One region of the Streptomyces sp. NPDC017448 genome, then DNA from elsewhere that is predicted to be linked to it. Evidence: riboswitches for the same ligand, from Rfam matches in the RefSeq annotation. Region 1 holds a riboswitch; the other holds the start of a gene.

What was found. Region 1 has a riboswitch for S-adenosylmethionine ahead of ACH4K1_RS09670 (aminotransferase class V-fold PLP-dependent enzyme). Riboswitches for the same ligand answer to the same signal wherever they lie in the genome.
Region 2: it holds a riboswitch for S-adenosylmethionine, as region 1 does, so the genes downstream of both, thrC (threonine synthase) here and ACH4K1_RS09670 (aminotransferase class V-fold PLP-dependent enzyme) in region 1, are expected to answer to the same signal.

Annotation. Positions count from the first base shown of each region.
Region 1 is NZ_JBIRLM010000004.1:136,287-152,052, forward strand. It holds gene ACH4K1_RS09610 (carbohydrate kinase family protein) at 1-724, shown strand, start outside; gene ACH4K1_RS09615 (cysteine desulfurase/sulfurtransferase TusA family protein) at 725-2,107, opposite strand; gene coxB (cytochrome c oxidase subunit II) at 2,383-3,351, shown strand; gene ctaD (cytochrome c oxidase subunit I) at 3,348-5,084, shown strand; gene ACH4K1_RS09630 (cytochrome c oxidase subunit 4) at 5,081-5,479, shown strand; gene ACH4K1_RS09635 (Ig-like domain-containing protein) at 5,621-6,874, shown strand; gene ACH4K1_RS09640 (hypothetical protein) at 6,927-7,328, opposite strand; gene ACH4K1_RS09645 (heme-copper oxidase subunit III) at 7,528-8,148, shown strand; gene ACH4K1_RS09650 (c-type cytochrome) at 8,204-9,013, shown strand; gene ACH4K1_RS09655 (Rieske 2Fe-2S domain-containing protein) at 9,010-10,062, shown strand; gene ACH4K1_RS09660 (cytochrome bc complex cytochrome b subunit) at 10,059-11,708, shown strand; gene trpD (anthranilate phosphoribosyltransferase) at 11,832-12,896, shown strand; SAM riboswitch class IV at 12,988-13,105, shown strand; gene ACH4K1_RS09670 (aminotransferase class V-fold PLP-dependent enzyme) at 13,283-14,662, shown strand; gene ACH4K1_RS09675 (Lrp/AsnC family transcriptional regulator) at 14,741-15,022, opposite strand; gene ACH4K1_RS09680 (rhomboid family intramembrane serine protease) at 15,019-15,766, opposite strand, start outside.
Region 2 is NZ_JBIRLM010000001.1:43,811-59,576, forward strand. It holds gene ACH4K1_RS00125 (glucosyl-3-phosphoglycerate synthase) at 1-782, opposite strand, end outside; SAM riboswitch class I at 936-1,063, shown strand; gene thrC (threonine synthase) at 1,083-2,384, shown strand; gene ACH4K1_RS00135 (MoaD/ThiS family protein) at 2,420-2,698, shown strand; gene ACH4K1_RS00140 (cold-shock protein) at 3,278-3,484, shown strand; gene groL (chaperonin GroEL) at 3,859-5,481, shown strand; gene ACH4K1_RS00150 (keywimysin-related RiPP) at 6,343-6,465, shown strand; gene ACH4K1_RS00155 (asparagine synthase-related protein) at 6,516-8,561, shown strand; gene ACH4K1_RS00160 (lasso peptide biosynthesis PqqD family chaperone) at 8,558-8,809, shown strand; gene ACH4K1_RS00165 (lasso peptide biosynthesis B2 protein) at 8,806-9,282, shown strand; gene ACH4K1_RS00170 (ABC transporter transmembrane domain-containing protein) at 9,230-11,173, shown strand; gene ACH4K1_RS00175 (hypothetical protein) at 11,303-13,750, shown strand; gene ACH4K1_RS00180 (SigE family RNA polymerase sigma factor) at 13,926-14,429, shown strand; gene ACH4K1_RS00185 (hypothetical protein) at 14,422-14,934, shown strand; gene ACH4K1_RS00190 (mannosyltransferase family protein) at 15,062-15,766, shown strand, end outside.

The DNA.
Region 1 (15,766 bases):
CGGCGTCGAGACCGGTTCCGTCCGGATCTCCGAGGTCCTGCACACCGCCCGCTTCGTCTGCACCACCGACGCCGACCACAACCAGATCGGCTCCTTCTACACGGGGGCGATGAGCGAGGCCCGCCTCATCGAGCTGAAGAGCGTCGCCGACCGCGTCGGCGGCCTCGACCTCGTCTCCATCGGCGCCGACGACCCCGAGGCGATGCTCCGCCACACGGAGGAGTGCCGCACCCGGAACATCCCGTTCGCCGCCGACTTCTCCCAGCAGATCGCGCGGATGGACGGCGAGGAGATCCGCATCCTCCTCGACGGCGCCACCTACCTCTTCTCCAACGAGTACGAGAAGGGGCTCATCGAGTCCAAGACCGGCTGGAGCGACGAGGAGATCCTCGCCAAGGTCGGCCACCGCGTCACCACCCTCGGCGCCCGCGGCGTCCGGATCGAGCGGGTCGGCGAGCCGGTCATCGAGGTCGGCTGCCCCGAGGAGGACGTCAAGGCCGACCCCACCGGCGTCGGCGACGCCTTCCGGGCCGGCTTCCTCTCCGGTCTCGCCTGGGGCGTCGGCCTGGAGCGCGCCGCCCAGGTCGGCTGCATGCTCGCCACCCTGGTCATCGAGACGGTCGGCACCCAGGAGTACACCCTGCGCCACACCGCCTTCATGGACCGCTTCACCAAGGCGTACGGCCACGACGCCGCCGCCGAGATCCGGCAGCACCTGGCGTGATCAGCTGAGCCGGCGGACCACATGGGCCGAGCCCCGGGCCGCCCGCTCCTCGCCCACGTACTCCTGGCCCCGCATCTCGCACCAGGCCGGGATGTCCAGCCGCGCCGCCTCGTCGTCGGAGAGCACCGTCACCGTGGCGCCCACCGGTACCTCCCCGATCACCTTTGCGAGCTCGATCACCGGGACCGGGCAGCGGCGGCCCAGCGCGTCGACCACCAGGGGTGCGGCGGAGGCGGGGGGGCGAGGAGCGGCGACCGGGGCGCCGAGCCGTTCGCGCACCTCGGCGACGACCGCGGGCAGCACCTCCAGGAAGCGGTCCACGTCCGTCCCGGTGGTGCCCGGCGGCAGCGACACCCGGACGTTGCCCTCCGAGAGCACGCCCATCGCCTTCAGCACATGGCTCGGAGTCAGGGTGCTGCTGGTGCAGGACGAGCCGGACGACACGGAGAACTCCCGCCGGTCCAGCTCGTGCAGCAGGGTCTCCCCGTCGACATAGAGACAGGAGAAGGTGACCAGGTGCGGCAGCCGCCGCTCCGGGTCGCCCACCACCTCCACGTCGGGCACCCGCTCGGCCACCACGGTCCGGATCCGGTCCACCAGCGCCCGCAGCCGTGCCGCCTCTGCCGCCGCCTCGCCCCGCACCGCGCGCAGCGAGGCCGCCGCCGCCACGATCGCCGGCAGGTTCTCGAACCCCGGCGCCCGCCCCGACTCCCGCTCCCCGGCCGGGCCCCCGGGGGCGAAGCGCACCCCCTTGCGGACCGCCAGCAGCCCGACCCCGGCCGGGCCGCCCCACTTGTGCGCGCTCGCCGTCAGCAGCGACCAGCCCGCCGGGACCGGCCCCCAGCCGAGCGACTGGGCCGCGTCGACCAGCAGCGGCGTCCCCGCCTCGGCGCAGAGCGCGGCGACCTCGGCCACCGGCTGCTCGGTGCCCACCTCGTGGTTGGCCGACTGGAGGCAGGCCAGCGCGGTGTCCGCCCGCAGCGCCTCGCCGTACGCCGCCGGGTCCACCGCCCCCGAACGGTCCACCGGGACCTCGGTGACCGATCCGCCCGCCGCCTCGTGGGCCGCCGCGGCGTGCAGCACCGACGAGTGTTCGACCGCGGAATGGGCCAGACGGCGGCCGACACGCCGACGCCCGGAAAGAGCCCCGGCAATTCCCGCGTGCACCGCCGTCGTCCCCGACGAGGTGAACACCAGCTCGTCCGGACGGCACCCGACGGCCTCCGCCGCCGCCTCCCGGGCCGCGTCCAGCAGCAACCGGGCCCGCCGCCCCTCCCGGTACAGACGGGCGGGATCGGCCCAGCCCTCGTCGAGCGCGGCAAGCAGGGCCTGGCGTGCGACGGGGTGCAGGGGGGCGGCGGAGGCGGCGTCGAAGTAGGGCATCCCGCCACGCTAGCCCGCCCCCGGCCCCGCCCCGCCGGGGACCGGCCCCCCCCGAGCGGACGAGGGGCCGTCAGATGAGGGCCGGAGGCCCGGATTCCACTCCATGGGGGTCTCCGGCGGCGCGTTGGGCACCCTCCCCGCGCGACCCCAAATAGCGTCCAGTAGGGTTTGGTCCGCATAAACATCCAAACCCCTGCCCGCGTCAGGGCCGGCGACCGACCAGAGACATACGGGCGCGCCGAACCGTGCGGGCGAGACTCTCGGGAAGGCGCTACGTGAGTCCCAACGGCTCCGACCGCTCGTCGCGGCGCCCGATGCGGCGGAAGCTGCCGCAGGTGCTGACTGCGGGCCTGGTCCTGGCGACGGCCTCCGGTTGTTCATACAACTGGGAGGATTTCCCCCGCCTCGGAATGCCCACACCGGTAACGGAAGAGGCCCCGCGGATCCTCTCCCTCTGGCAAGGCTCGTGGGCGGCAGCGCTCGTCACGGGTGTCCTTGTCTGGGGGCTGATCCTCTGGAGCGTCATCTTCCACCGGCGTAGCCGGACCAAGGTGGAGGTACCTCCGCAGACCAGGTACAACATGCCCATCGAGGCGTTGTACACAGTGGTTCCCCTCATCATCGTCTCGGTGCTGTTCTACTTCACCGCCCGGGACGAGTCGAAGCTCCTCGAGCTCTCCGACAAGCCCGCCCACACCATCAACGTGGTCGGCTACCAGTGGAGCTGGGGCTTCAACTACATCGAGAAGGTGGACGGGCAGCCCGCAGCGGGCCCCGAGTTCCCCAAGGAGCTCGACGCCATCCCCAACCGGTTCCGCGAGGACTTCCCCGAGGGCGCCGGCGGCGTCTACGACGTGGGCATCCCCGGCACCCGCAACCCGCAGAACGGCAACCCGGGCCCGACCCTGTGGCTGCCGAAGGGTGAGAAGGTCCGCTTCGTCCTCACTTCGCGTGACGTCATCCACTCCTTCTGGGTGGTGCCGTTCCTCATGAAGCAGGACGTCATCCCGGGCCACACCAACGTGTTCGAGGTGACCCCCAACCGCGAGGGCACCTTCATGGGCAAGTGCGCCGAGCTCTGCGGCGTCGACCACTCCCGGATGCTCTTCAACGTGAAGGTCGTCTCCCCGGAGCGTTACCAGCAGCACCTCAAGGAGCTGGCTGAGAAGGGTCAGACGGGCTACGTGCCGGCAGGCATCGCGCAGACCGACCCGGCCAGGAATGCGGAGAAGAACCAACTGTGAGCATCCTCAACGAACCTCAGGGTGCCGCTCCGGCAGACGACTCGTACGAGGACGAGCTGCCCGTGCGGCGCAAGCAGCCGGGAAACATCGTCGTGAAGTGGCTGACCACCACCGACCACAAGACGATCGGTACGCTCTACCTGGTCACGTCGTTCGTCTTCTTCTGCATCGGCGGACTCATGGCGCTCTTCATGCGCGCCGAGCTGGCCCGTCCGGGTACGCAGATCATGTCGAACGAGCAGTTCAACCAGGCGTTCACGATGCACGGCACGATCATGCTGCTGATGTTCGCGACGCCGCTGTTCGCCGGGTTCGCGAACTGGATCATGCCGCTGCAGATCGGCGCGCCCGACGTGGCGTTCCCGCGGCTGAACATGTTCGCGTACTGGCTGTACCTCTTCGGCTCGATCATCGCGGTGGCCGGCTTCCTCACCCCGCAGGGTGCCGCCGACTTCGGCTGGTTCGCCTACTCCCCGCTCTCGGACGCGGTCCGCTCGCCGGGCGTCGGGGCCGACATGTGGATCATGGGTCTGGCCTTCTCCGGCTTCGGCACGATCCTCGGCTCGGTCAACTTCATCACCACGATCATCTGCATGCGCGCCCCCGGCATGACGATGTTCCGCATGCCGATCTTCACCTGGAACGTCCTGCTGACCGGTGTCCTGGTCCTGCTGGCCTTCCCGGTCCTCGCCGCCGCGCTCTTCGCGCTGGAGGCCGACCGTAAATTCGGCGCGCACATCTTCGACTCGGCCAACGGCGGGGCCCTGCTCTGGCAACACCTCTTCTGGTTCTTCGGCCATCCAGAGGTGTACATCATCGCGCTACCGTTCTTCGGAATCATTTCCGAGGTCATCCCGGTATTCAGCCGCAAGCCGATGTTCGGCTACATCGGCCTGGTGGCGGCCACCATCGCCATCGCCGGCCTTTCCGTGACGGTGTGGGCGCACCACATGTACGTGACGGGCGGCGTGCTGTTGCCGTTCTTCTCGTTCATGACCTTCCTCATCGCCGTACCGACAGGTGTGAAGTTCTTCAACTGGATCGGCACGATGTGGAAGGGGTCGTTGTCCTTCGAGACACCGATGCTCTGGGCCGTCGGCTTCCTGATCACCTTCACCTTCGGTGGTCTGACCGGCGTCATCCTCGCCTCGCCCCCGATGGACTTCCACGTCTCCGACTCGTACTTCGTCGTCGCCCACTTCCACTACGTCATCTTCGGCACCGTGGTCTTCGCGATGTTCTCCGGCTTCCACTTCTGGTGGCCGAAGTTCACCGGCAAGATGCTGGACGAGCGGCTCGGCAAGATCACGTTCTGGACGCTGTTCGTGGGCTTCCACGGCACGTTCCTGGTGCAGCACTGGCTCGGCGCCGAGGGCATGCCGCGTCGTTACGCGGACTACCTCGACGCGGACGGCTTCACCGCGCTGAACACGATCTCGACGATCTCCTCGTTCCTGCTCGGCCTGTCGATGCTGCCGTTCTTCTACAACGTCTGGAAGACCGCCAAGTACGGCAAGAAGATCGAGGTCGACGACCCGTGGGGCTACGGCCGCTCGCTGGAGTGGGCGACCTCCTGCCCGCCGCCGCGGCACAACTTCCTCACCCTGCCGCGGATCCGCTCCGAATCCCCGGCGTTCGACCTGCACCACCCGGAGATCACCGCCCTGGAGCAGCTCGACCACGACTCCGAGTCGGACAAGGCCCTGGCCGGCGGCAAGGAGGCAGGCAAGTGAAGATCCAGGGACAGATGTTCATCTGGCTGAGCGTCTTCATCCTCGGCATGGCCATCGTGTACGGCGTGTGGTCGAAGGAGCCGGTCGGCACCACGGCGCTCTTCCTGGCCTTCGGGCTGGCCGTCATGATCGGCTTCTACCTGGCCTTCACGGCCAACCGGGTCGACGCCATGGCCCAGGACAACAAGGAAGCCGACGTCGCCGACGAGGCCGGCGAGCTGGGGTTCTTCTCCCCGCACAGCTGGCAGCCGCTCTCCCTGGCGGTCGGCGGAGCCTTCGCCTTCATGGGCGTCGTCTTCGGCTGGTGGCTGCTGTACTTCTCCGCCCCCCTGCTCCTGATCGGCCTCTTCGGCTGGGTCTTCGAGTACTACCGGGGCGAGAACCGCACCCAGTGACACCGCACACCGTGACACCGCCCCGGCGGTGACACGCGCTACACCACGAAGGGCCCGCGTCGCCGAGAGCGACGCGGGCCCTTCCCTCGTTCGGAGTCACTGGACGCGCTGGAACGGATGAATCTTCCTAGCGTGGACGGCATGAACCACACGCCGCGCCTCCGCACCGTAGTGAGCTGCACCCTGCTGGTCGTGACCCTCGCCGCGGGCGCGACCGCCTGTGGATCTTCCGAGGGCCCCCCGCTCTCGAAGAAGCCCTTCGACGCGAGCGACCAGGTCTCCTTCAACGGCCCCTCCGCCAAGGAGAAGGCCGACCCCGACAAGCCCTTGGAAGTCACCGTCGAGGGCGAGGAGGGGCGCATCACCGACGTCAGCGCCGTGGACACCGGGGGCCGCCACCTCGCGGGAGAGCTCTCCGCCGACGGCAGGCGCTGGCGTTCCACCGCCCCGCTCGCGGCCGGCACCGGATACACCGTCAGGGTCGCCATGGAGAACGCCGACGGCGCTCCAGGCGTCCGTACGCTCTCCTTCGACACCTCATCGCCCAAGAAGCTGCTGAAGGTCGCCTTCGGCCCTGAGGCGGGCACCTACGGCGTCGGACAGCCCATCACGGCGGAACTCAGCGCTCCGATCACCGACAAGGCGGCCAGGGCCACCGTCGAGCGCGCCCTGAAGGTCCGCTCCACCCCGGCGGTCACCGGCTCCTGGCACTGGGTGGACGACAAGAAGCTGCACTACCGCCCGAAGGAGTACTGGCCGGCCAACGCCTCCATCGAGGTGCGCTCCAACCTGGCGGGCATCAAGGTGACCAACGCGCTCTACGGAGCCGAGGCCAAGCCCCTCAAGCTCGCCACCGGCGACCGGATCGAGGCCGTCACCGACGCCTCGGACCACTCCATGACGGTGCTCCGCAACGGAGAAGTGATCAACACCATTCCGGTCACCACCGGCAAGCCCGGGTTCTCCACCCGCAACGGGGTCAAGGTGGTGCTCGCCAAGGAGCAGTTCGTCCGGATGCGCGGGGAGAGCATCGGCATCGCGGCCGGCTCCTCGGAGTCGTACGACCTGCCGGTTTACTGGGCCACCCGGGTGACCTGGAGCGGGGAGTACGTGCACGCCGCCCCGTGGTCCGTCGGCTCCCAGGGCAGCGCCAACGTCAGCCACGGCTGCACCGGCATGAGCACGAGCAACGCCGAGTGGTTCTTCGACACCGTGCGCGAGGGCGACATCGTCAAGGTCGTCGGCAGCGAGGGCGAGGACATGGACCCGTTCGGCAACGGGTTCGGCGACTGGAACCTCTCCTGGGAGGAGTGGCAGCGGGGCAGCGCCCTCCACGAGGGGGCGCCGGACAGCCCGCAGACCCTCCAGGCCGCCCGGCTGCGCCCCCACGTCTGAGACCCGGGCCGGGAGGCCGCCGGGTGCCCGCCCACCGGGCCCCGGGGGCCTCTCAGGCCCCTACGGAGAGCCGCTGCCGCAGCAGGCCGGCCAGCGCGTCGGCGAACTCCACCGGCTCCACCGGCAGCGTCACGGCGGCCTCCGCGCGGCTCCAGGTGGCCAGCCACGCGTCCTGCGGGCGGCCGATCAGCAGGAGCACGGGCGGGCAGCGGAAGATCTCGTCCTTGATCTGGCGGCAGACGCCCATGCCGCCGATGGGAGCCGTCTCGCCGTCCAGCACGCAGACGTCGACGCCGCCGCCGTCCAGCGCCGCGAGGACGGCCGGGAGCGTCGCGCACTCCAGGAACTCCACCGGTGGCACGTCCGCGGCGGGCCGGCGACCGGCTGCCAGCCGCACCTGCTCCCGGATGTTGGCGTCGTCGCTGTAGACCAGGACCGTGGCGGTCGCCTGCATTGTTCCTCCGTGACATCGACGTCGTCGGGGCTCTCGGTCCATGGACCGATGCGCGGATCGTACTCCGCCCGACCGGCCGTCAGCACCGGTAATGACGACCTCGCGATGGGCCGTTCGGCGCAGGGCGCGACCCCTGCGGACGGCGCGGACACACCGAACGGCACCCCCCGGGGTGAGGGCGGGATAAGCGACCGACATAATGTCGGTCGTGGCGACAGCAACGACAGTAGAAACCGGGCACGCGCACCCGTCGGTCAATCGGCCGAACCTCACCAGCGTCGGAACCATCATCTGGTTGAGTTCCGAGCTGATGTTCTTCGCGGCCCTCTTCGCGATGTACTTCACCCTGCGATCGGTGATGGGACCCGATTACTGGAAGGAGATGTCCGGCCATCTGAACTTCCCGTTCTCGGCGACGAACACCACCATCCTGGTGCTCTCCTCACTCACCTGCCAGCTCGGCGTCTTCGCCGCCGAGCGGGGCGATGTGAAGAAGCTCCGCACCTGGTTCATCATCACGTTCGTGATGGGTGCGATCTTCATCGGCGGCCAGGTCCTGGAGTACACCGAGCTGGTCAAGGACGCGGGGCTCTCCCTCTCGTCCGACCCCTACGGCTCGGTGTTCTACCTGACCACCGGCTTCCACGGTCTGCACGTGACAGGCGGTCTCATCGCCTTCCTGCTGGTCCTCGGCAGAACGTACGCGGCCAAGAGGTTCACCCACGACCAGGCCACCGCCGCCATCGTCGTGTCCTACTACTGGCACTTCGTCGATGTCGTATGGATCGGCCTGTTCGCAACGATCTACATGATCAAGTAACCGGGCTCGCACCCGCCCACCATCGACGCAGAAGATCCTGACACCGGGGTAATCCGTGAAAAAGCTCTCCGCACGACGACGCCATCCGCTGGCGGCGGTCGTCGTACTACTCCTCGCGCTGGCGGCTACCGGGGGGCTGTACGCCGCGTTTGCGCCTGCGGGCAAGGCGCAGGCCGATGAAACCGCCCAGTCCCTCGCCATCGAAGAGGGCAAGAAGCTCTACACCGTAGGCTGCGCCAGCTGCCACGGAACCGGCGGTCAGGGCACCACCGACGGGCCGTCCCTCGTGGGCGTGGGCTCCGCCGCCGTGGACTTCCAGGTCGGTACGGGCCGTATGCCCGCGCAGCAGCCGGGCGCCCAGGTACCGAAGAAGAAGGTCATCTACAGTCAGGCGGAGATCGACCAGCTCGCGGCGTACGTCGCGTCGCTCGGCGCCGGTCCGATCACGCCGACCGACAAGCAGGTCGACCCGGCGGGCGCGGACGTCGCCAACGGCGGCGAACTGTTCCGCACCAACTGCGCCCAGTGCCACAACTTCACCGGTAAGGGCGGAGCCCTGACCGAGGGCAAGTACGCACCCGACCTCGAAGGCGTGAGCCCGAAGCACATCTACGAGGCCATGCAGACCGGCCCGCAGAGCATGCCCTCCTTCCCCGACACGACGATGCCGGAGCAGGAGAAGAAGGACATCATCGCGTACATCGAGACCGTGAACGGTGATGAGACGGAGAGCCCCGGCGGTCTGGCCCTCGGCGGTCTCGGCCCGGTCAGCGAGGGCCTGTTCGCCTGGATCTTCGGACTCGGTGCGCTCGTCGCAGTCGCCGTTTGGGTCGCGGCCCACACCGCTAAGGCCAAGAAGTCATGAGTAGCCAACAGATTCCAGAAGACAACCTGCCCGTTGCGCAGGAGACCGCGCACGGCGCGGTGGAGCGTGCGGACGACCCGTTCGCCGACCCCGGGCTGCCGGCCCACCAGCCGCGCATCCAGGACCTCGACGAACGCGCCGCGAACCGCTCCGAGCGCGTCGTCGCGTTCATGTTCACCCTTTCGATGCTGGCGACGGTGGGCTTCATCGCCTCCTACGTCATCTTCCCGGTGGACAAGATCGTCTACATCTGGCCGTTCGGCCATGTGAGTGCGCTCAACTTCTCCCTGGGTCTCACCCTGGGCGCGGCGCTCTTCTTCATCGGCGCGGGGGCCGTCCACTGGGCGCGCACCCTCATGTCCGACGTCGAGGTCGCGGACGACCGTCACCCGATCGAGGCGACGCCCGAGGTCAAGGCCCAGGTCATGGCAGACTTCGCGGCCGGCGCCGCGGAGTCCGCGATCGGCCGTCGCAAGCTGATCCGCAACACCATGTTCGGCGCGCTGGCCCTGGTGCCGCTCTCCGGTGTGGTCCTGCTGCGCGACCTCGGTCCGCTGCCGGAGAAGAAGCTCCGCAAGACCCTCTGGGCGGAGGGCAAGCAGCTCATCAACATGAACACGATGAAGCCGCTGCGCCCCGAGCACATCACCGTCGGGTCGCTGACCTTCGCCATGCCCGAGGGGCTCGACCCGGAGGCGCACGACTTCCAGACGCAGATGGGCAAGGCCGCCCTGATGCTCGTCCGCATCGAGCCGGACGACATCAAGGACAAGCGCCAGCGGGACTGGGCCCACGAGGGCATCGTCGCGTTCTCCAAGGTCTGCACCCACGTCGGCTGCCCGATCAGCCTGTACGAGCAGCAGACGCACCACGTGCTCTGCCCGTGCCACCAGTCCACCTTCGACCTTTCCGACGGCGCTCGCGTCATCTTCGGTCCCGCCGGCCACCCCCTTCCGCAGCTGCGGATCGGAGTCAACAGCGAGGGCAACCTCGAGGCGCTCGGCGACTTCGACGAGCCCGTCGGTGCTGCCTTCTGGGAGCGCGGATGAGTACTGCGACGACAAACCCCTCCGCCGCCGAACCGGCGAGCGGGCGCAAGGCCCCGGCGGGCGAGCGGGTCGCCGACTGGGCTGACGGCCGGCTGGGCATCTACGGCCTGGCCAAGGCCAACATGCGCAAGATCTTCCCGGACCACTGGTCCTTCATGCTCGGTGAGGTCGCGCTCTACAGCTTCATCATCATCATCCTCACGGGTGTGTACCTGACGCTGTTCTTCCAGCCGAGCATGGGCGAGATCGTCTACCACGGTCCGTACGAGCCCATGCAGGGCATCCGGATGTCCGAGGCGTACGCCTCGACGCTGAAGATCAGCTTCGAGGTCCGCGGCGGTCTGCTCGTGCGGCAGATCCACCACTGGGCCGCGCTGATCTTCCTGGCCGCCATGTTCGTGCACATGATGCGCGTCTTCTTCACGGGCGCCTTCCGCAAGCCGCGCGAGATCAACTGGCTGTTCGGCTTCCTGCTGTTCGTGCTCGGCATGTTCACCGGGTTCACCGGCTACTCCCTCCCGGACGACCTGCTCTCCGGTACGGGTGTCCGCTTCACCCAGGGCGCGATCCTGTCCGTGCCGATCGTCGGCACGTACATCTCGATGTTCCTGTTCGGCGGCGAGTTCCCCGGCCACGACTTCGTGGCCCGGTTCTACTCGATCCACATCCTGCTGCTGCCGGGCATCATGCTGGGCCTGCTGGTGGCCCACCTGATCCTGGTCTTCTACCACAAGCACACGCAGTTCGCGGGCCCCGGCCGGACCAACAAGAACGTCGTCGGCATGCCGCTGCTGCCCGTGTACATGGCGAAGGCCGGAGGGTTCTTCTTCCTCGTCTTCGGCATCATCGCCGCCATCTCGGCGATCGCCACGATCAACCCGATCTGGGCCATCGGCCCCTACCGGGTCGACCAGGTCTCCACCGGCGCCCAGCCCGACTGGTACATGGGCTTCGCCGAGGGGCTGGTCCGTGTGATGCCGGGCTGGGAGATCAACCTGTGGGGCCACACGCTCGTCCTGGGCGTGTTCATCCCGCTGGTCGCCTTCGGCCTGGTGCTCGGCGTCATCGCGCTCTACCCGTTCATCGAGTCCTGGGTCACCGGCGACAAGCGCGAGCACCACATCCTGGACCGCCCGCGCAACGCCCCGACGCGCACCGCGTTCGGCGCCGCATGGATCACGGCGTACTTCGTCGGCCTCATCGGCGGCGGCAACGACCTGTGGGCCACGCACTTCCACCTGTCGATCAACGCCATCACCTGGTTCGTCCGGATCTTCTTCTTCCTCGGACCGGTCATCGTGTTCATCGTCACCAAGCGGATCTGCCTCGGCCTCCAGCGCCGCGACCGGGAGAAGGTGCTGCACGGACGCGAGTCCGGCATCATCAAGCGCCTGCCGCACGGTGAGTTCGTCGAGGTCCACGAGCCGCTCAGCCCCGCGCAGCTGCACACGCTCACGGCGCACGAGCAGTACCGGCCGCTCGACCTCGGCCCGGCGGTCGACGAGAACGGCGTCAAGCGCAAGATCTCCCCGGTGCAGAAGCTGCGCGCCAAGCTCAGCAAGGGGTACTACGGCGAGGGGAACCAGATCCCCAAGGCGACCCCCGAGGAGTACAAGGAGATCAGCGAGGGCCACGGCCACCACTGATCACCTGAACTGATCGCCACCGTGAGAGCCCCGTCCATTCGATGGACGGGGCTCTTCGCGGTCCCCGGCGCTGGATAGGGTGGAGCCGATTCCTCTGACCGGCTGTGGACCCTGGAGCGGACCATGAACGTGGTGACCCCGAGCGGCGGCGACGGCGTGGCGGCCCCCTCCTGGCCCGGCCTTCTGAACCCGCTCCTGCGCGGCGAGGACCTCAGCTCCGAGGAGACCGCCTGGGCCATGGACCGCATCATGAGCGGCGAGGCCACCGACGCGCAGATCGCCGGATTCGCCGTGGCGCTGCGGGCCAAGGGCGAGACCGTCGAGGAGGTCACCGGACTGGTCCGCGCGATGTACGCCCACGCCAACACCATCGAGGTGCCGGGCCGCACGGTCGACATCGTCGGCACCGGCGGCGACCTCGCCAGGACGGTCAACATCTCGACCATGTCCGCGATCGTCATCGCCGGCACCGGCGCCAGGGTCGTCAAGCACGGCAACCGGGCCGCCTCCTCCGCCAGCGGCTCCTCCGACGTGCTGGAGAAGCTCGGCGTCAACCTGGAGCTGACCCCGCGGCGGGTCGTCGAGGTCGCCGAAGAGGCGGGCATCACCTTCTGCTTCGCCGTGAAGTTCCACCCCGCCCTGCGGTACGCCGCCAAGGCCCGCAAGGAGCTCGGCGCGCAGACCACGTTCAACATCCTGGGCCCCCTCACCAACCCGGCCCAGGTCCGCGCCCAGGCGGTCGGCGTGGCCGACGCCCGGATGGCGCCCATCGTCGCGGGCGTCCTGGCCGAGCGGGGCAACTCCGCCCTGGTCTTCCGCGGCGACGACGGCCTCGACGAGCTGACCACCACCGCCACCTCCCGGGTCTGGGTGGTGCGGGACGGCGCCGTCCGCGAAGAGGCGTTCGACCCGCGGGACGTCGGGCTGCCGATCGTCCCCGTCGAGGCGCTGCGCGGTGCGGACGCCTCGTACAACGCCGACGTGGCCCGCCGCCTGCTGGACGGCGAGGGCGGCGCGGTGAGGGAGGCGGTCCTGCTCAACTCGGCGGCGGCCCTGGTCGCCCTGGACCCGGGCGCCGGGACGCTGGTCGAACAGCTCGCGGCCAAGATCGCGGTGGCCGCCCACTCCATCGACTCCGGCGCGGCCAAGCGGGCCCTGGAGCGCTGGGTGGCGGCCAGCAACGCCTGACACCGCCGGGAGGGCCTCCGGCGCACGGGGCGCGGTCCGGTATCCGGACCGCGCCTTGCGCCTGTGCGCAGGTATGGCAAGATGCTGCGCAGGTCATGAGTGACAGCGACTACGGCCCCGGCCCGCTGTCCGGCAACCCTCCGTCCGTGGCGGGGTGCCCCGGGTGAAGACCAGGCCGTAGGCAGCGAGGTCTGCGGCAAGCGCGGGCCCCTCGGCATCCAGCGGATGCCAGCCCCCGGGGTCCTGGTCCCTAGGGAGCCTTCTGTGAGCAAGCGAATGCGCTAGGGCTCGTCGCCCTTCTTCCGCGCACCCTTTTCCTTTCCCCTCCTTGCGCTGCCGCGTACCGCCGGCGCGGGGATTTCGCCTGCCTGTTACGGGAGTTCGCCATGTCTGTCCCCACCGCTGCCCTCGACCCGTCGGTTTGTGCCCCGCTGCCCGTTCTGGGGCGAGACGTCACTGTTCCGCTCGTCACCGGCGGTGAGGTCGCCTACGCCGCGCTCGACTACGCCGCCAGCGCGCCGGCCCTCCAGCGGGTCTGGGACGACGTCGCCGCGTACGCCCCGTACTACGGCAGCGTCCACCGCGGCGCCGGCTACCTCTCGCAGCTCTCCACCGACCTCTTCGAGGGCAGCCGCCGCACGGTCGCGGAGTTCCTCGGCTGCCGCGCGGACGACCAGGTGGTCTTCACGCGCTCCACCACCGACTCCCTCAACCTGCTGGCCGCCGCCCTCCCCGCCGACTGCCAGGTCTTCGTGTACGAGACCGAGCACCACGCCTCCCTGCTGCCCTGGCGCGACGCCCGGGTCACCTACCTCAACGCGCCCCGCACCCCGGCCCAGGCCGTCGAGACCCTGGAGCGCGCCCTCGCCGACCGCGACCCCTACGGCCCCGCCCTCGTCTGCGTCACCGGCGCGTCCAACGTGACCGGCGAGCTGTGGCCGGTGAAGGAACTGGCCGCCGCCGCCCACGCGCACGGCGCCCGCATCGTCCTGGACGCCGCCCAGCTGGCCCCGCACCACCCCGTGGACATCGCCGAACTGGACGCCGACTGGGTCGCGTTCTCCGGCCACAAGCTCTACGCGCCCTTCGGCTCGGGCGTCCTGGCCGGCCGCGCCGACTGGCTCCAGGCGGCCGAGCCCTACCTCGCCGGCGGCGGCGCGTCCCGCAAGGTCGCCCGCCGCGCCGACGGCGGCGTGGACGTCGACTGGCACACCACCGCCGCCCGCCACGAGGCCGGTTCGCCCAACGTCATCGGCGTCCACGCCATCGCCTCCGCCTGCAAGGCCCTGACCGAGGCGGGCTTCGACCACCTGGTCGCCCGGGAGCAGGAGCTGGTGGCCCGGGTCCGTCAGGGGCTGGCCGAAGTGCCCGAGGTGCGGGTGCTCTCGCTGTTCGGCGACGACGCGCCGCGGGTCGGCGTCATCTCCTTCGTGGTGCGCGGCTGGAACAGCTCGCACTTCGCCGCCGCCCTCTCCGCGGAGTACGGCATCGGCGTCCGCGACGGCCTCTTCTGCGCCCACCCGCTGGTGCGCACCCTGCTCGGCAGCGACCCGCAGGACCCGGGGGAGTGCGGCGCGCCCGAGGCCGAGCCGGGCGAGAGGTCGCTGAACGCGATCCGGGTCAGCTTCGGGGCCGGTACGCCCGACGAGCACATCGACCGCTTCCTGCGCGCGGTCTCCGAGCTGGTCCGCGACGGCGCCCGCTGGAACTACCGCACCGAGGACGGCCGCTGCGTCCCGGACCGCGGCGAGGCCGCACAGCTCTGAGGAGGGGGCCGTACGAGAACGCCTCGGCCGGGGACGGGCGCGCGGCCCGTCCCCGGCCGAGAGGCCGGCGTCGGGCGCCTACGCGTCGAGGCCGATGGCGAAGGCGGCCTCCAGGTCGTGCTGGGAGTAGGTACGGAAGGCCACATGGGTGTCGGTGCCCTCGACGCCCGGGATCTTGCTGATCCGGCCGGGGATGACGTCGGCGAGGTCGTCGTGCCGGGCGACGCGGACCATGGCGATCAGGTCGTAGGTGCCGGTGACGGAGAAGACCTCGCTGACGCTGTCCAGCGCGGCGATGGCCTCGGCGATCTCCGGAATCCGGTCCACGCTGGTCTTGATGAGCACGATCGCGGTGATCACGGCTGGCTGTCTCCCTCGGTGGCTGGAACCTTCACTCTAGCCCTCCGCCCATGGAGCCCCCAGGCGTACAGGAACCCGACCGCGAACCCCGCCACATGCGCCAGGTACGCCACCCCCGGCCCGCTGCCCGCGCTCTGCGCCGCCGCCCACTGGAGGGCGAACCAGAAGACCAGCACGATCCAGGCGGGGAAGCGCAGCGGCAGGAAGAAGAGGAACGGGAACAGGCTGGTCACCCGGGCCCTGGGGAAGAGGTACAGGAACGCGCCGAGCACCGCGGAGATCGCCCCCGACGCCCCGACCAGCGTCTGCTCGGAGTCGGCGTGCGCCGCCGCGTAGCAGACCAGCGCCGCATAGCCGCAGCCCACGTAGAACAGGGCGAACCGCACCCTGCCCATGCGCTCCTCGGTCATCGCGCCGAACACGTACAGGAACAGCAGGTTCCCCAGCAGGTGCAGCCAGCTGCCGTGCACGAACAGCGCGGTGAACGGCGTGATCAGCGCGTGCGCCGACCCCTCCCACAGCTCGGCGGGGATCACCCCCCACCGCTCGAAGTACGCGGCCTGCGCGGCGAGCAGCGCGTCCTCACCCCCGCGGGCGGCGCCGCCGAACCCGGAGAGCGGGCTGATCAGGAAGACCACCCCGCAGACGCCGATCAGCCCGTGGGCGACCGGGGCGCCGCCCGACGTCACCGCCTCCCGGATCCGCCCGGCCGTGGTCCGCCGCCCGGCCTGCCGCCACTCGATC
Region 2 (15,766 bases), on a different contig from region 1:
ATCGCCGCCGCCATCCGGCCCAGCGCCCGCCCGTCCTGGTGGCGGTGGACGCGTACGCCGACGTCGACCTGGCCCAGCGCGTCCAGCCCCACCGTGTGCAGCGCGTCCACCAGCAGCCCCAGCTCCACCCCGTAACCGACCGGGAACGGCAGCCGCTCCAGCAGGGAGCGCCGCACCGCGTACTCGCCGCCCAGCGGCTGCACGAACCCGGCCAGCCGGGGCCAGTGCAGATTGAGCAGCGGGCGTGCCACCAGTTCGGTGACCCGGCCGCCCTGGCCCGCCTCGTCGCCGAGCGGGCGGTCGTACATCGCCTTGACGAACTGCACGTCGGGGTCGGTCAGCAGCGGCCCGACCGTCCCCGAGACGAAGTCCGCCGAGAAGTCCCGGAGGTCCGCGTCCACGAAGCAGACGATCTCGCCGCTGGTCACCAGGAGTGACCGCCACAGGACCTCGCCCTTGCCGGGCACCGCCGGAATCCGGGGCAGGATCGCGTCCCGGTGGACCACCCGCGCGCCCGCCGCCCGCGCCACGGACGCGGTGGCGTCGGTGGAGCCGGAGTCGATCACCAGGAGTTCGTCGACGAGCCGGACCTCCTCCATCAGCTCCCGCCGGATCGTCGCCACGATCGCGCCGACCGTGGCCTCCTCGTTCAACGCGGGCAGCACCACGCTCACGGTCGTACGCCGCGGGTCGGCGGCCCGCGCCTCGGTGAGCCGGTTCAGCGGGCGGTCGCCGGACGACCAGGAACGCCTGGTCAGCCAGCGTTCCACCTCTTCGAGCACGGTCGGCACTCCCTGTGTGTGATCCATCTCGCGGTTCGGACGACTATCTCGCCGGTCCGGTGCTTCGGTTACAGTCTTGAGCAACGCGCGGAGCCATCGCATGTCGGGGTCGGAGCGCGCATAAACGCCTGGATCGAAGATCCAGTGCCACAGAGCTCATCCAGAGGGACTGAGGGAACGGCCCGTTGAAGTCCCGGCAACCCTCCTGCCGACCGCGAGGTCACGGTGGGGAAGGTGCCAATTCCGTCTTGCGGCGAAATGCGTCGCGAGGAAGATGAGGAGAAAGGGACCTCCGCCATCATGGCTGTTCAGACCGTTGCAGGCACCACCACTTCTTCCGCCCCGGCCGTCGATCTCGGTCCCGCCGCGGCGCTCTCCTGCCGCGAGTGCGGCGAGCGGTTCGAGCTCGGCCCCCTCTTCGCCTGCGCCTCCTGTTTCGGGCCGCTGGAAGTGGCGTACGACCTGCCCACCGCCTCCCCCGAGGAGCTGCGCAAGCGCATCGAGGCCGGCCCGGACAACATCTGGCGGTACGCCCCGCTGCTCCCCGTCCCCGCCGACGTGGCGGAGAAGCCCAACATCAACCCGGGCTTCACCAAGCTCGTCAAGGCCGACAACCTCGCCCGCGAGCTGGGCGTCACCGGCGGCCTGTACGTGAAGGACGACTCCGGCAACCCGACGCACTCCTTCAAGGACCGCGTCGTCGCGATCGCCGTCGAGGCCGCCCGCGCCTTCGGCTTCACCACCCTCTCCTGCTCCTCCACGGGCAACCTGGCCGGAGCCGTCGGCGCCGCCGCCGCCCGCGCCGGCCTGCGCTCCTGCGTCTTCATCCCGCACGACCTGGAGCAGGGCAAGGTCGTCATGGCCGCGGTGTACGGCGGTGAGCTGGTCGGCATCGAGGGCACCTACGACGACGTCAACCGCTTCTGCTCCGAGCTCATCGGCGACCCGCTCGGCGAGGGCTGGGGCTTCGTCAACGTCAACCTCCGCCCGTACTACGGCGAGGGCTCCAAGACGCTGGCGTACGAGATCTGCGAACAGCTCGGCTGGAAGCTGCCCGACCAGATCGTCATCCCGATCGCGTCCGGCTCCCAGCTCACCAAGATCGACAAGGGGTTCCAGGAGCTGATCAAGCTCGGCCTCGTCGAGGACAGGCCGTACAAGATCTTCGGCGCCCAGGCCGAGGGCTGCTCCCCGGTCTCCGCCGCCTTCAAGGCCGGCCACGACGTCGTACGGCCCCAGAAGCCGAACACCATCGCCAAGTCGCTGGCCATCGGCAACCCGGCGGACGGCCCGTACGTCCTGGACATCGCCCGCCGCACCGGCGGCGCGGTCGAGGACGTCACCGACGAGCAGGTCGTCGACGCGATCAAGCTGCTGGCCCGCACCGAGGGCATCTTCGGCGAGACGGCGGGCGGGGTGACCGTCGGCGTGACGAAGAAGCTGGTCGAGGCCGGCGTGATCGACCCGGCGCTCACCACCGTCGTCCTGAACACCGGCGACGGCCTCAAGACGCTCGACGCGGTCGCCCCCACCTCGCAGGCCACGGCGACCATCAAGCCGAGCCTGGACGCGTTCCGCGCCGCGGGCCTCGCCTCCGCCTGACCATCCCGACCGCAGCACCGAGAAAGGCGTCCGTCATGAGCGTCAAGGTCCGCATCCCCACCATCCTCCGCACCTACACGGGCGGCCAGGCCGAGGTCACGGCGGAGGGAGCGAAGCTCTCCGAGGTCATCGAGTCCCTGGAGAAGGACCACCCGGGCATCGCGGCCCGCGTCCTGGACGACCAGGGCAAGCTGCGCCGCTTCGTCAACGTGTACGTCAACGACGACGACGTGCGCTTCGAGGGCGGCCTGGACGCGGCCACCCCGGACGGCGCGGGCGTCTCGATCATCCCCGCGGTCGCCGGCGGCTGCTGAACCGTCCCGGGCGGGCCGATCCGGGCCGAGCCGCCTCGGGCCGGGCCGGTCCGATCCGGGCTGAGCCGGCCCGGCCCGAGCCCCGTGGGGCTGCCGAGCCCCATGGGGCTGCCGGGCTCCGCGGGACCGTCGAGCCCTGCGGGACCGTCGGGCCCCGTGCGGCCATGGTGCTTTCGTGTGACCTCAGTTGCCCCCTCCGCTCCAGAAGCGGAGGGGGCAATTCTGCATGGTTGAGCGCGGTACAGTTGGGGAAGCCCCGTTCGCTGCTCGTGCCGCCCGCATATGAGAATGCGCCCGGCCCCGATAAGAAGCAGCCAAAGTACGTGAACCTCTTGCGGTTTAAGTGCCCTTTGTCTGGCCCGACTTGCCCGTAAATCTCAGGAAACCCGCATATTCGCGTGTTCAAGCGCGCCCAGATTTCTCGTCCGATTGACCTGTTGCAGAGGGCAGTTGGACGGATACATTCGGCCGCGGTCGACGCGCTGCGGCGCCGCGCACCCTCTCCTGTCGGAGGGTGAGTCGCGACCCGGGCCCGCGAAGTGCGGTCCCGTGCAAGGGCCAGTAATAGGGGAGTTAGGCATGGCTCAGGGCACCGTCAAGTGGTTCAACGCGGAGAAGGGGTACGGCTTCATCGCGGTCGACGGTGGTGCGGATGTTTTCGTCCACTACAGCGCGATCCAGATGGACGGGTACCGCACCCTCGAAGAGGGTCAGCGAGTTGAATTCGAGATCTCGCAGGGCCAGAAGGGGCCCCAGGCCGACATGGTCAAGCTCGCCGTCGGCTGAGCTCGGCACGGTCGTCCGACGACACCACTCACGCACGTAGGGCCCGACCCCGGGAATGCTCCAGCCGGGGATCGGGCCCTACGCGCGTCCGGGGGCGGCGGAGCCCCCCCGGGGGCCGTACGGCCGACGGCCCCCTGTCGCGCCCCCGCGGCCCCGGACCGCCTGGCGGGTACTCGCCCGAGGCGCTTGCACTCTCGGGGGTCGAGTGCTAATCATTGGCGTTAGCACTCTCCAGGTGAGAGTGACAGAATTTTGGACCGGGCCGGTGAGGTCCGCAGGTGCGGTGGGGCAAGGAACCACCACACGGCAGGCCGTCCGTCGCGGGCGCCTCTCGGTCCGGAGCAATCCACCCCTGTCCGGGAGGACCACTTCACATGGCCAAGATCATCGCGTTCGACGAGGAGGCACGGCGCGGTCTCGAGCGCGGGATGAACCAGCTCGCCGACGCCGTCAAGGTCACCCTCGGCCCCAAGGGCCGTAACGTCGTCCTCGAGAAGAAGTGGGGCGCGCCCACGATCACCAACGATGGTGTTTCCATCGCCAAGGAGATCGAGCTCGAGGACCCGTACGAGAAGATCGGTGCGGAGCTGGTCAAGGAGGTCGCCAAGAAGACGGACGACGTCGCCGGCGACGGTACGACCACCGCCACCGTTCTCGCCCAGGCTCTCGTCCGCGAGGGTCTGCGCAACGTTGCCGCCGGCGCCAACCCGATGGCCCTCAAGCGCGGCATCGAGAAGGCCGTCGAGGCCGTCTCCGCCGCTCTGCTGGAGCAGGCCAAGGACGTGGAGACCAAGGAGCAGATCGCCTCCACCGCCTCCATCTCCGCCGCCGACACCGAGATCGGCGCCAAGATCGCCGAGGCGATGGACAAGGTCGGCAAGGAAGGCGTCATCACCGTCGAGGAGTCCCAGACCTTCGGTCTGGAGCTGGAGCTCACCGAGGGTATGCGCTTCGACAAGGGCTACATCTCGGCGTACTTCGCCACCGACATGGAGCGTATGGAGGCGTCGCTCGACGACCCGTACATCCTGATCGTCAACTCGAAGATCGGCAGCGTCAAGGACCTGATCCCGCTGCTGGAGAAGGTCATGCAGTCGGGCAAGCCCCTGCTGATCATCGCCGAGGACGTCGAGGGCGAGGCGCTCTCCACCCTGGTCGTCAACAAGATCAAGGGCACCTTCAAGTCCGTCGCCGTCAAGGCTCCGGGCTTCGGCGACCGCCGCAAGGCCATGCTCGCGGACATCGCCATCCTCACCGGCGGCACCGTGATCTCCGAGGAGGTCGGTCTCAAGCTGGAGAACGCCGGCCTGGACCTGCTCGGCCGCGCCCGCAAGGTCGTCATCACCAAGGACGAGACGACGATCGTCGACGGCGCCGGTGACAGCGACCAGGTTCAGGGTCGCGTCAACCAGATCCGTGCCGAGATCGAGAACTCCGACTCGGACTACGACCGCGAGAAGCTCCAGGAGCGCCTCGCGAAGCTGGCCGGCGGCGTGGCCGTCATCAAGGCCGGCGCCGCCACCGAGGTGGAGCTCAAGGAGCGCAAGCACCGCATCGAGGACGCGGTGCGCAACGCCAAGGCCGCCGTCGAGGAGGGCATCGTCGCCGGTGGTGGCGTGGCTCTGCTCCAGGCCTCGGCCGTCTTCGAGAAGCTCGACCTCACGGGCGACGAGGCGACCGGCGCCAACGCCGTGAAGCTCGCGCTGGAGGCCCCGCTCAAGCAGATCGCCGTCAACGGTGGTCTCGAGGGCGGCGTCGTCGTGGAGAAGGTCCGCAACCTCCCGATCGGCCACGGCCTGAACGCCGCGACCGGTGAGTACGTCGACATGATCGCCGAGGGCATCCTCGACCCGGCGAAGGTCACGCGTTCCGCCCTGCAGAACGCCGCGTCCATCGCCGCGCTGTTCCTCACCACCGAGGCCGTCATCGCCGACAAGCCCGAGAAGGCCGGCGCGGCCGCTCCGGGCGGCATGCCGGGCGGTGACATGGACTTCTGATCGGCCTGCCGATCGCGAAGTTCCGCGTACGTCCCTCAGGGGCGGTACCTCCTTCACGGAGGTGCCGCCCCTGAGGCGTCTGCGGGGCCGGCAAGCCGGGAGCGGGGGCGGGCACGGGTGTGGCGCGGCTGTGGGGGTGGCTGCGGCTGGGGAGTGGCTGCGGCTGCGGGGGGCAGGAGGAGGTGGTCCGTCCGGGGTTCCGCCCGTGGTCCGGAGAGGGCTCGGCCGTGGTTCCGCCCGTGGTCCGGAGAGGCCCGCCCGGGGTCCGGAGGGGCTCGGCCTCGGGTGCGGAGGGGGCTCGGCCTCGGGTCCGGAGGGGTTCGGCCCGGGAACGCCGGGCCGCTCGGTAGTCGGACGGTCGCTGTGGGCGTTCGGCGTGGCCGAATGATGTCTTGCCGCGATCTTCGCGGTACGGCAGCACGGGCCGGTGCGGTTTCGCCGAAGTCGGTGGCGTGCCCGTCGCGCGTGGGGTAATGCGGGCCCGGAGGCGGGCAGGAAGCCCCGGGGGCGGTTCTGCGGGTATGCGGGTAGCGCCTCCCTCTCCCGGCAGCTCACCGACCGATCCGGCGGCCCCGGCCCCTTATTGGTCCACTCCACTTCAGTGGTGCGCGCCCTCGGTGTGCGACTGCACATGCTGACCGGACGGTTGTGCGCCCCGGGCCGGAATCTCGGCCTCCGCCCTTTGCCGCTCACGCTATCCGGCCAAATTCACGCGGTGAGTCGGAACCATGCGTACCGGTTCCGCAGAGGGACATGATGGCTCTGGTGTTCACATGGTGAACACCAGTCGCATGGATAACGCCAGTTATGCAGACGCATATGGGGCATAGCTGTACTCCGTCACCTGGAAGGGGAGATCTCGTGAAGCAGCAGAAGAAGGCTTACGTGAAGCCGTCGCTGTTCAAGCAGGGCGACTTCTCGAAGAAGACCGCCGGTTACTTCTACGGCTCGTACAAGGAGTACTGGGTCCGCCGCATCATCTGATCCGGACCCCGGATTCCTGTGCGAGGTACGAGAACTTCCGGAAGGTGAACATGCCCGGCCATCTGCGTGACTACTTCGTCGTTCTGCCGGACAGCGCGGCGGGCGCGGCGGTGGCCGGGCGGCTTCCCGTACAGGAGCCGGCCGGGCGGTTCGCCGCCCCTGACCCGGCCGGGCGGGCCGCGACGGGGGGCGACGTCCTGACCGTAGCCCACCCGTCCGGCCGGCCCTGGGTCGTCGCCCGTCCGGCGTTCCGCAGGGTGAGCCACCTCCGCCGGGGCGACGACGCCCTCGTGCTCATCGGCCCCGACCGCGTTCCCGAGGCCGTGCTCTCCGGCCTTCTGGAGGGCGCCCGGGACCGGACCGCCCTGGAGCGCCGTCTCGCCCGGCTGCCCGGCCTCCACCACGTGATCGCCCGGCTCTCCGGGCAGACCTGGATCAGAGGCACCGCCTCCGGGCTGCGCCGCGTCTATCACGCCCGGCACCCCCAGGCCGGAACCATCGCCTCCGACCGCCCCGCCGTCCTCGCCCGGCTGATCGACGCCCCCCTGGACGACGGTGCGCTGGCCCTGCGCATGCTCGACTTCCTGCCGCACCCCCTGAGCCGCCGTGTCGTGTGGCGCGGGGTGCACGAGACCGGCGCCGGGTACGGTCTGGCCCTGCCCGCCGCAGCACCGGGCACGGCCGCCGCCCCCGGCCCCACGGAGCACCGCTGGTGGGAGCCGCCGCCCGCCGAACTCCCCTTGGCCGAGGGGGCGCGGGCGCTCGGTGAGGCCATCGCCGCCTCCGTACGGGCCCATGTCGGCGGTCTGGACCGGATCAGCTGCGAACTGTCCGGGGGCCTGGACTCCACCGCCCTCGCCTTCGCCGCCCGCGCCACCGGTCCGCAGCGGCTCTCGCTGCTCACCGTGGCCGCCCGCGACCGCTACAGCGAGGACGAGACATGGGCGCGGAGGGCGGTCGAGCTGGCCGGGCAGGACGATCGCGGCACGGCTCCCGCCCCGGCCGGGCACCCGGCCTCCACCCACGCCCGCCGGACGGGCCCCTCCGCCGGCCGTCACGCGGACCCCGTCCTGGACCACCGCGTCGTCCCCGCCGCCGACGCCCCCTACTTCTACGCCGATCTCGCCTCCTGCGCCGCCGAGCTGAACGACGAACCGCTCCCGGTCGCCCCCGGCCGGGCCCGGGCGGACCTCCTCCTCGGCCGCGCCCGCGCCACCGGCTCCCGCTACCACCTCACCGGCTACGGCGGGGACGAACTCTTCCTGGGCCTGCCCCACGCCTACCAGGACCTCTTCCACGGGAACCCGTTCACCGCCTGGAGCCACCTCGGCGGCCTGCGCCACCAGCTCGGCTGGCCGCTCCTGCCCACGGTGAAGGCCCTGCTGGACCGCTCCGCCTTCCCCCGCTGGCTCGCCGGGGCGGTCACCGCCGCCCCCCAGCCGGTCGCCCGGACCCCGCTGCTCTCCTGGGGGGTGCGGCAGTCCTTGCGCCCCTGGTTCACCGAGCACGCCAACGCCCTGATCACCGAGGAGTTCCGGGCCGCCGCCGAGCACGCCGAACCGATCGACCCGTGGCGCGGACGGCACGTCGACATCGACGCCGTACGGATGGGGGCCCGGCACTTCCAGGCGATGGAGGAGATCGGCACGACGATCGGGCTGCCGGTCGCCGCGCCCTTCTACGACGACCGCGTCCTGGAGGCGACCCTCGCCGTACGCCTCCAGGACCGGATCAGCCCCTGGCGCTACAAGCCGCTGCTCGTCGAGGCGATGCGCGGGGTGGTCCCGGACGCGCTGCTGGCCCGGACCACGAAGGACCACATGTCCTCCGACGAACACCAGGGCCTGCGCGAACACGGCCCGGAGCTGGCGGAGTTGTGGACCGGCTCCCGGCTCGCCGAACGCGGCCTGGTCGATGGCCGCCGCCTGCTCCGGCTCGCCGCCGAACCCTTCTCACCGGTCCTGGTCGAGCACTCCATCAGCTCCACCGTGGCCGGGGAGACCTGGCTCCGCACGGCCGAGAACGCCTGGCCTGCGCCCCCGCCCCACCGGACCCCTGCCCCTACCCGTACCCGTACCAGCGAGGCATCCCTGTGAAGCTCAGAAAAGGCATCGCCGTCACCACCACCGAGTACGGCGGCGTGCTCCTCGACGAGAACGACGGCAGCTACTGGCAGTTGAACGACACCAGCGTCATCGTCGTCGACACGCTGGCCGCCGGGCACCCGCCCGAGACCGCCGTGGAGCGGATTCTCGCCGCGTTCGACGTCGAGCGGGCCGAGGCGGAGTCGGATGTCGCGGAGCTGACCCGTCAGCTGGTCGAGGCGAGGATCCTGCACGCATGACCACCGAGATGACGATGCCGCGCCGGGGCGCGGGAGCGGGCGGGGTACGGCTGCGTACGGCCATCGCCGCCGCGTTCGTCCTGGCGCGTCTCAAGCCGGGGCGGTTGCGCCGGGTGCTGGCCCGGTGCGCCCGGGGCGCCCGCCCGGCCTCGTACGCGGAGACGCTGGAGGTGTTCGAGGCGGTGGTCTCCACCAGCCGCCGCTGCGCGGGCCGTTACGGCTGCCTGCCGCGCTCGGTCGCCATCGCCCTGGCCTGCCGGATGTCCGGCGTCTGGCCCGACTGGTGCGCGGGGGTGCGGGCGGCGCCGCCGTTCTCCCCGCATGCTTGGGTACAGGCGGGGGGCCGTACGGTCGGGGAGCAGGCGGAACCGGCCGATCTGCGTCCCTTGATGGTGGTGACGGCAGACGGAGGGGGTCCGGGTGGGCACGGCGGCGGGGACGACGGCAGGCGCGGGGCGGAGCGGGCCGCCTGAGGAGGGGAAGCCGAGCGGTACGGCTGAGGGGGGAGAGGCCCCCGGCAAGGCTTCCGACGCCCCCGGCAAGGCTTCCGAGGCTCCCGGCAAGGCTTCCGGGGCCCCTGGCGAGGCTTCCGAGGCCGCCGGCAAGGCTTCCGAGACCCCCGAAACGCGGGGCCCGGCCCCCCTCCGGCTGCTCCTCGCCCGCGTCCGCCCGCACCGGGGCGTTCTCGTCCGCGCGGGCCTGCTCTCGCTCGCCGGCTCCGGGGCGGGGCTCGCGATGCCGCTGACGGCGAAGTACGCGGTGGACGCGTTCGCCGCGGACCGCTCGCCCGCCGGCCCGCTGGTCGCGTTGACCGTGCTCGTGCTGGCCGGGGCCTGCCTCTCCGCGTACGGGCGCTATCTCATGGCCCGTACGGGCGAGGGCGTCGTCCTCCGGGCGCGCGACCAACTCGTGGGCCGGATCATGCGGTTGAAGGTTCCGGCGGTGGACCGGCTGACGCCGGGCGACCTCCAGTCACGCGTCACCAGCGACACGACCCTTCTCCGTACGGTCCTCTCCAGCGGCCTGGTCGAGTCGTTCAACAGCGTGCTGATGCTGCTCGGGACGATCGCCTTCATGGCGTACATGGACCTGACGCTGCTCGGCGTGACGCTGGTGGTGATCGTCGGCATCGGTGCGGTGACCTCCCTGCTGATGCCGCGCATCCAGCGGGCCCAGCTCCGCGCGCAGGAGTCCGTGGGCGCGATGGGCGCGGCGCTGGACCGGGTGCTCCAGGCGTTCCGCACGGTCAAGGCGAGCGGGGCGGAGCAGCGGGAGACGGCGGCCGTGGCGGCGGCGGCCCGGCACGCGCACGACCGGGGCGTCGCGGTGGCGCGGTGGTCGTCGGTCTCGGACGTCACGATGATGATGTCGATCCAGCTGGCGTTCCTGGCGGTGCTGGGCGTGGGCGGCGCACGGGTGGCCTCCGGCTCGCTGGAGATCTCGTCGCTGATCGCGTTCCTGCTGTACCTCTTCTACCTGATGGGCCCGATCGGCGGCCTGGTCGAGGGGTGGACGGGCCTGCAGAGCGGGCTGGCGGCCGTACGCAGGATCGACGAGGTGGAGTCCCTGCCCGGCGAACCGGCCGCGCCCCCCGCACCCGTACGGAACGAGGCTTCCGCCGCCCCGCTCGGAGTCGCCTTCCAGGACGTGGCCTTCGGGTACGGGGACGAGCGCGCCCCCGCCCACCTGGGGGTGACCTTCGACGTCCCGGCCGGCGGGATGGTGGCGCTGGTGGGCCCCTCGGGGGCGGGCAAGTCCACGGTGTTCAGCCTGCTGGAACGGTTCTACGACCACGACGGCGGCACCATCACCGTGGGCGGCCGGGACATCCGGGACTGGCGGCTGGCCGAGCTGCGGGGCGCGCTGGCGTACGTGGAACAGGACGCGCCGGTCCTGGCCGGGACGCTGCGGGAGAACCTGCTCTTCGCCGCCCCGGACGCCGACGACGAGGCGTTGGCGTCGGCGGTCGCCCGCACCCGCCTCGACGCCCTGGTCGAGCGGCTGCCCGAGGGGCTGGACACGGCGGTCGGCCACCGGGGCGTCACCCTCTCCGGCGGAGAACGCCAGCGCATCGCCATCGCCCGCGCCCTGCTGCGCCGCCCCCGCCTGCTGCTCCTCGACGAAGTGACCTCGCAACTGGACGCGGTCAACGAACAGGCGCTGCGCGACGTGATCCTCGAACTGGCCGGTCGGACGACGGTGCTGGTCATCGCGCACCGCCTGTCCACGGTCCGGCACGCGGACCGCATCGTGGTCCTGGAGGAGGGCCGGGTCCGCCGCGCGGGCACGCACGAGGAGCTGATCGCGGAGGACGAGCTGTACCGCGAACTGGCGACGACGCAGCTGGCGGCGGACGCACGGTGAAGGGCGCGCGGTGAGGGGCGTGCCGTGTGGGGCGTGCGGTGAGGGGCGTGCGGTGAGGGGTGCGGAGACGGCGGCCTCCCCGTCCTGGGGGAGGTGGAGGACGTAGAAGACGCGGAAGGAGTGGAGGGAGTGGAGGGCCTGGAAGGGGTGGGGTCCTCGGGCGGCGGGTGCGGCGCGGGCGCGGAGCTGATCGCCCGGTTCGCCGCGGAGGTCGACTGGTCGAAGGTGGTCGATCCCTACGGCTCCGGGCAGTACGGCCCGGACCTGCTGGTGCGCCTCTGGTCGCCCGACCGGCAGACGGCCGAAGACGCCTGCGAGGACCTCCACTTCGCGTGCTGCGGCGACGGCGGCTCGGTACGGGACGCGGCGCTCGAAGTGCTTCCGTTCCTCGTGCAGGCGATAGCGGATCCGGCGGTGAAGGTGCGTCGGCAGCTCCTCGCCACGCTCGCCGTTCTGGCCCGCGCCCACAACGCCGCCCGCGCCGCGCGGCCCGACCCGAAGCTCGGAGGGCGGCGGCCCACCGCTCCCGCCGCCTGGCCGGCGGCCTGGGACCGAGCGGTCGACGCCCTGTTGCCGCAGCTCGCCGGCGACGACGAAACCGTACGGGCCGGGGCGGTGTCGGTTCTCGCGGGGGCCACCGACCGGGCGGATGACGTCATCGACCGCATCCGGGACCGTTTCGATCACGAGCCGAACCGGTGGGTGGCCGAGCAACTCGTCCTCGGCGTGGGCGAACTGGCCGGCCACGCGGTGGAGCGGCGGGAGGAGGCCGTCTCCTGGCTGCGGCAGCGGATGGGCGACACCGGGGTGCGGGAGGAGCCCGATGGCGACGACGACATCGACGCCTGGCTCGCCTGGTACGAGCGGTACGGGCACGATGTCCGACTGTCCGCGATCGCTGCGCTGCGCCGTGCCCTTCCCGGCCGTCCGGACCCGGCGTACGCCCGTACCACCGCCGATGTGCTGCTCGGGCCGTCACCCTCGGAGGCCGCCCGCTGCCGGGGCTCCCGCTCTCTGTACGTCGACCGTGTCACCGCCGCCGACGCGCAACTCGACGGCGATCTTCCGGGGCGGCTCGCCCTCGCCGGAGAGCTGCTGGGCCGGGAGACCGCGGCCCACCACGAGGGCGGCCTGCGGGTCGCGGCGTCCCTGATGTCCAGGTGGCGTTCGGCGGTACCGGAACTCCTTCCGGCAGTGGCGGAGTTCATCGGTACGACCGACCCCGTGAACCGCGCCCTCGCGCTGCGGGTCCTCGCCATGTGCGGTGCTGCGGCCCGCCCTTGGGCCGACCGTGTGGCGGCGCACCTCACCGAGGAGGACGAACCGCACGAGCCCGCGAGGCGGCACGCGGCGTGGGCGCTGAGCCGGATGGGGGACGACCGGTGCGTGGCGCCGTTGGCCGCCGGGCTGCTGTCGGGCCGGGCCACGGGGTTCGCGCCGTGGGCCCCCTCCGCCTCCACCTGCGCCTGGGAGGAGAGCGACCTCAACTACCCGGAGGCGCTGGCCTCGTTCGCCGACCGCGTGGAGACGCTTCTGGGGCCCCTGCTGGCGCGGGCCCGGGCCGCGTCCCCGTTCGAACGGGGCGCGTACTACGCGATCCTGCGACGGTGGCACGAGAAGGGCGGGCCCGTCGTCGAGCGGCTGACCCGCCTGCTGGACGAGGACGAGACGCTGGTCGAAGCGGCACAAGCCCTGGGGATGCTGGGCACCGGCCCGGTCGCGGCCGCTCACCGCGACCGGCTGCGGGAGCGTCTGGGCCCGCCCCGGTTCTGGCCGGACACCACGCGGGTCGATCCGTTCGCCCATTTCGCCCTGACCGGCGACGGCGAACCCTTGCTGGCCCTGCTGCGCTCCCCCGGGGAGAGCCGGTTCCCCGAACTGAGCGCCGGGGCCACCGACCGGGACCGCGTCCGCGCCTGCGCCGCGCTGGGGCCGCTCGCGTCCGGATCGGCGGACTGGCTGCGCGGACTGTTCCGGGAGGCCCTTCGCGAGAAGCCCCGCAGCCCTTCCTCCGCCCCCAAGGGCGCCGTGGAGAGGGCTCGGGCCCTGTGGCGGGTGACCGGTGACGCGGAGGAGGTCGTGCCGGCGCTCATGGAGCTGACCGCCGACAGCGCGCGGAAGGCGTACGCGACCCCGGGAGGCGTCGAGCCCCTGCTCCTGCTCGCCGAGGTCGCCGCCACCCGTCCGCCCGTGGTCGACCGGGTGGCGGAGCGGCTCTGCGCCACCGCCCGGGCGCGCGTCGAGGGCGACTGCCGCTCCGAGGCGATGAAGATCCTCCGGGCCCTGTGGGAGCTGACCCGGGACGGGCGGCGGACCGCCCCGGTCCTGGTCGGGCTGGTGCGGATCTGTCCGCCGGCCGGCCACCCGCCCACGATCGTCGAGCCCTTGGAACTCCTCGCAGAGGTCGCCACCGCCGACCCGGCCTGCGCGGCGGACGCGGCCCCGCAGGTGCGGCACCTGCTCGACGCCGATGAGCGCCCCGTCAGCCACGGCCAGTGGCGCGCCGTCCTCAGCGACGAGGCGGTGCTCGCGGCGGTGCGGGCGGTCGTGGACGCGGCGCGGGAAGCGGGGGCGTGAGGCCGGTCGGGTGGGTGCGGGGGGCGCCGTCCCGGGCCGGGCGGGCCCGTCCGGGGCCCGGGACGGACCTTCGGCCGCTGTGACGACCGTCACCCGGATTCCCGGGTGGGTAGTGTCGACCGGATGACCGGCGGCGGGCGTATACCCGGTGAAGCGGAAGACCCGGGAGCGATTGTTGACCGTCGAGGAGTTCGAAGAGTTCTACGCCCAGGCGGTCGCGCGTCTCACAGGCCAGTTGTACGTGATGACCGGCGACCTCCAGGAGGCGCAGGACGTCGTGCAGGAAGCATTCGTCAAGGCGTGGGTCCGGCGCGGCCGACTGGAGCGTGAGGGGCAGCCCGAGGCGTGGATCCGTACGGTCGCCTGGCGGCTCGCGGTGAGCCGCTGGCGGTTCCGGCGGCGTTCGGCGGACGCGTGGGGGCGGGGGAGCGGAAGGCCTCCGGAGCACGTCGCCCCGCCGGGCCCGGACCATGTGGCGCTGGTCGCCGCGCTCCGGGAACTGCCCGCCCAGCAGCGGCGGACGCTGACCCTGCACTACCTGTGCGACCTCACGGTCGAGCAGATCGCGGGGGAGACCGGGCTTTCCACCAGCACGATCAAGACGCATCTGGTCCGCGGCCGGGCGGCGCTCGCGCATCGGCTGCGAGACCCCCGCATCGAGGAGGCACGTGATGTCTGAACGGCGGGATCCGTTGCGGTCCCTGTTCCGGGAGGCCGGTGAGTTCGGGCAGATCCGCGCCGACGCGGGCGACGCGTCGAGGATCGCCCGGCGCGGCATGCGCGCCCGGCGCCGGCGGATGGCCGCGGTGGCGGTGGGCGTCTGCCTCGTCGTCGGCGGGGGCGGGGCGGCGGCGGTGGGCATGATGCCGGTACGGCCGGAACCGGTCGCCCCGGCCACGGCCCCGACCCCCGCCCACCCGTCGCCCGGCCACCCGGCGCCCGTACCGTCCGACCGGCTGCCGACCGATCCGCCCTCCCCGCCGTCACCGGCCACGACCCTGCCGGGGGGCACGGGGGGCCCGGAGGGCACGGGGGGCCCGGGGGCGGAGGACCCGTCCGGCCGCCCCACGCGGACGAGTACGGGCATGAGCACGACCGGGTTGCCGCGGACCCCGCCGACGGCCACGGCTCCGGCGACCCGTGCGGCTTCCGCGACGACGGACGGGGCGGAGTCGATGCCCTGACCCCGAGCGGAGGGCGGCCCCCGCCCTCCGCCTTCCTCCCCGCGCCCCCGCCCCGGTGGTTTCCCCGGGCGATCCCGTACGTCTACGCCTCGGCGCGTCCGCGAGGCGCGCCCGAAAGGTGCCTGAGTTGACCACGCTTTCCCCCGGGCCGCGGCCGTCCGCCGCCCTCCCGGCGGCCCCCGGGCCCCGGACCCCCGTGCGCTCCGGGCCCCGGGGCCCCGTCGTACCCCCGGAACACCAGGGGCCCGACGGCGGTCCCGGGCCCGCGCCCGACCCCCGGGCGGGGTGGTTTCGCCGGGCGGCGGGGCGGGTGACCCCTGCCGACCGCACCGTGCTCGGGCTCTACCTCCTGACCCGAATATCCCTGGGGATCACGGCCCACCTGGCCCGGTGGCTGTTCCCCGCCCGGTCCGGCGCCCGGGAGGCGGCCCCGCTCCTGGCTCCCTTCCAGCAGTGGGACGCGAACCACTACCTCCACCTGGCGCGCGACGGTTACTTCCCGGCGGGCACGGGGCCCTGGACGGACGGCTGGGACAACCGGGAGGCGTTCTTCCCGGGCTATCCCCTCACCCTCCGGGCCGTGCACACGGTCGTGCCCGACTGGACGGCGGCCGGGCTGCTCATCTCGTTCGTCGCGGGGGCCGTCGCGGTCGTGGCCCTGGCCCGTATCGCCGGGGCGTACCTGCCTGCGGAGGCGGCGGGCTCCCGTACCGCGGTTCTCTTCCTCCTCTCCCCCTGCGCGGTGTTCCTGGCGGCGGGTTACACGGAGGCGCTGTTCCTGGCGTTCGCGCTGCCCGCCTGGCTGGCGGCGATGAGGCACCGGTGGGCGCTC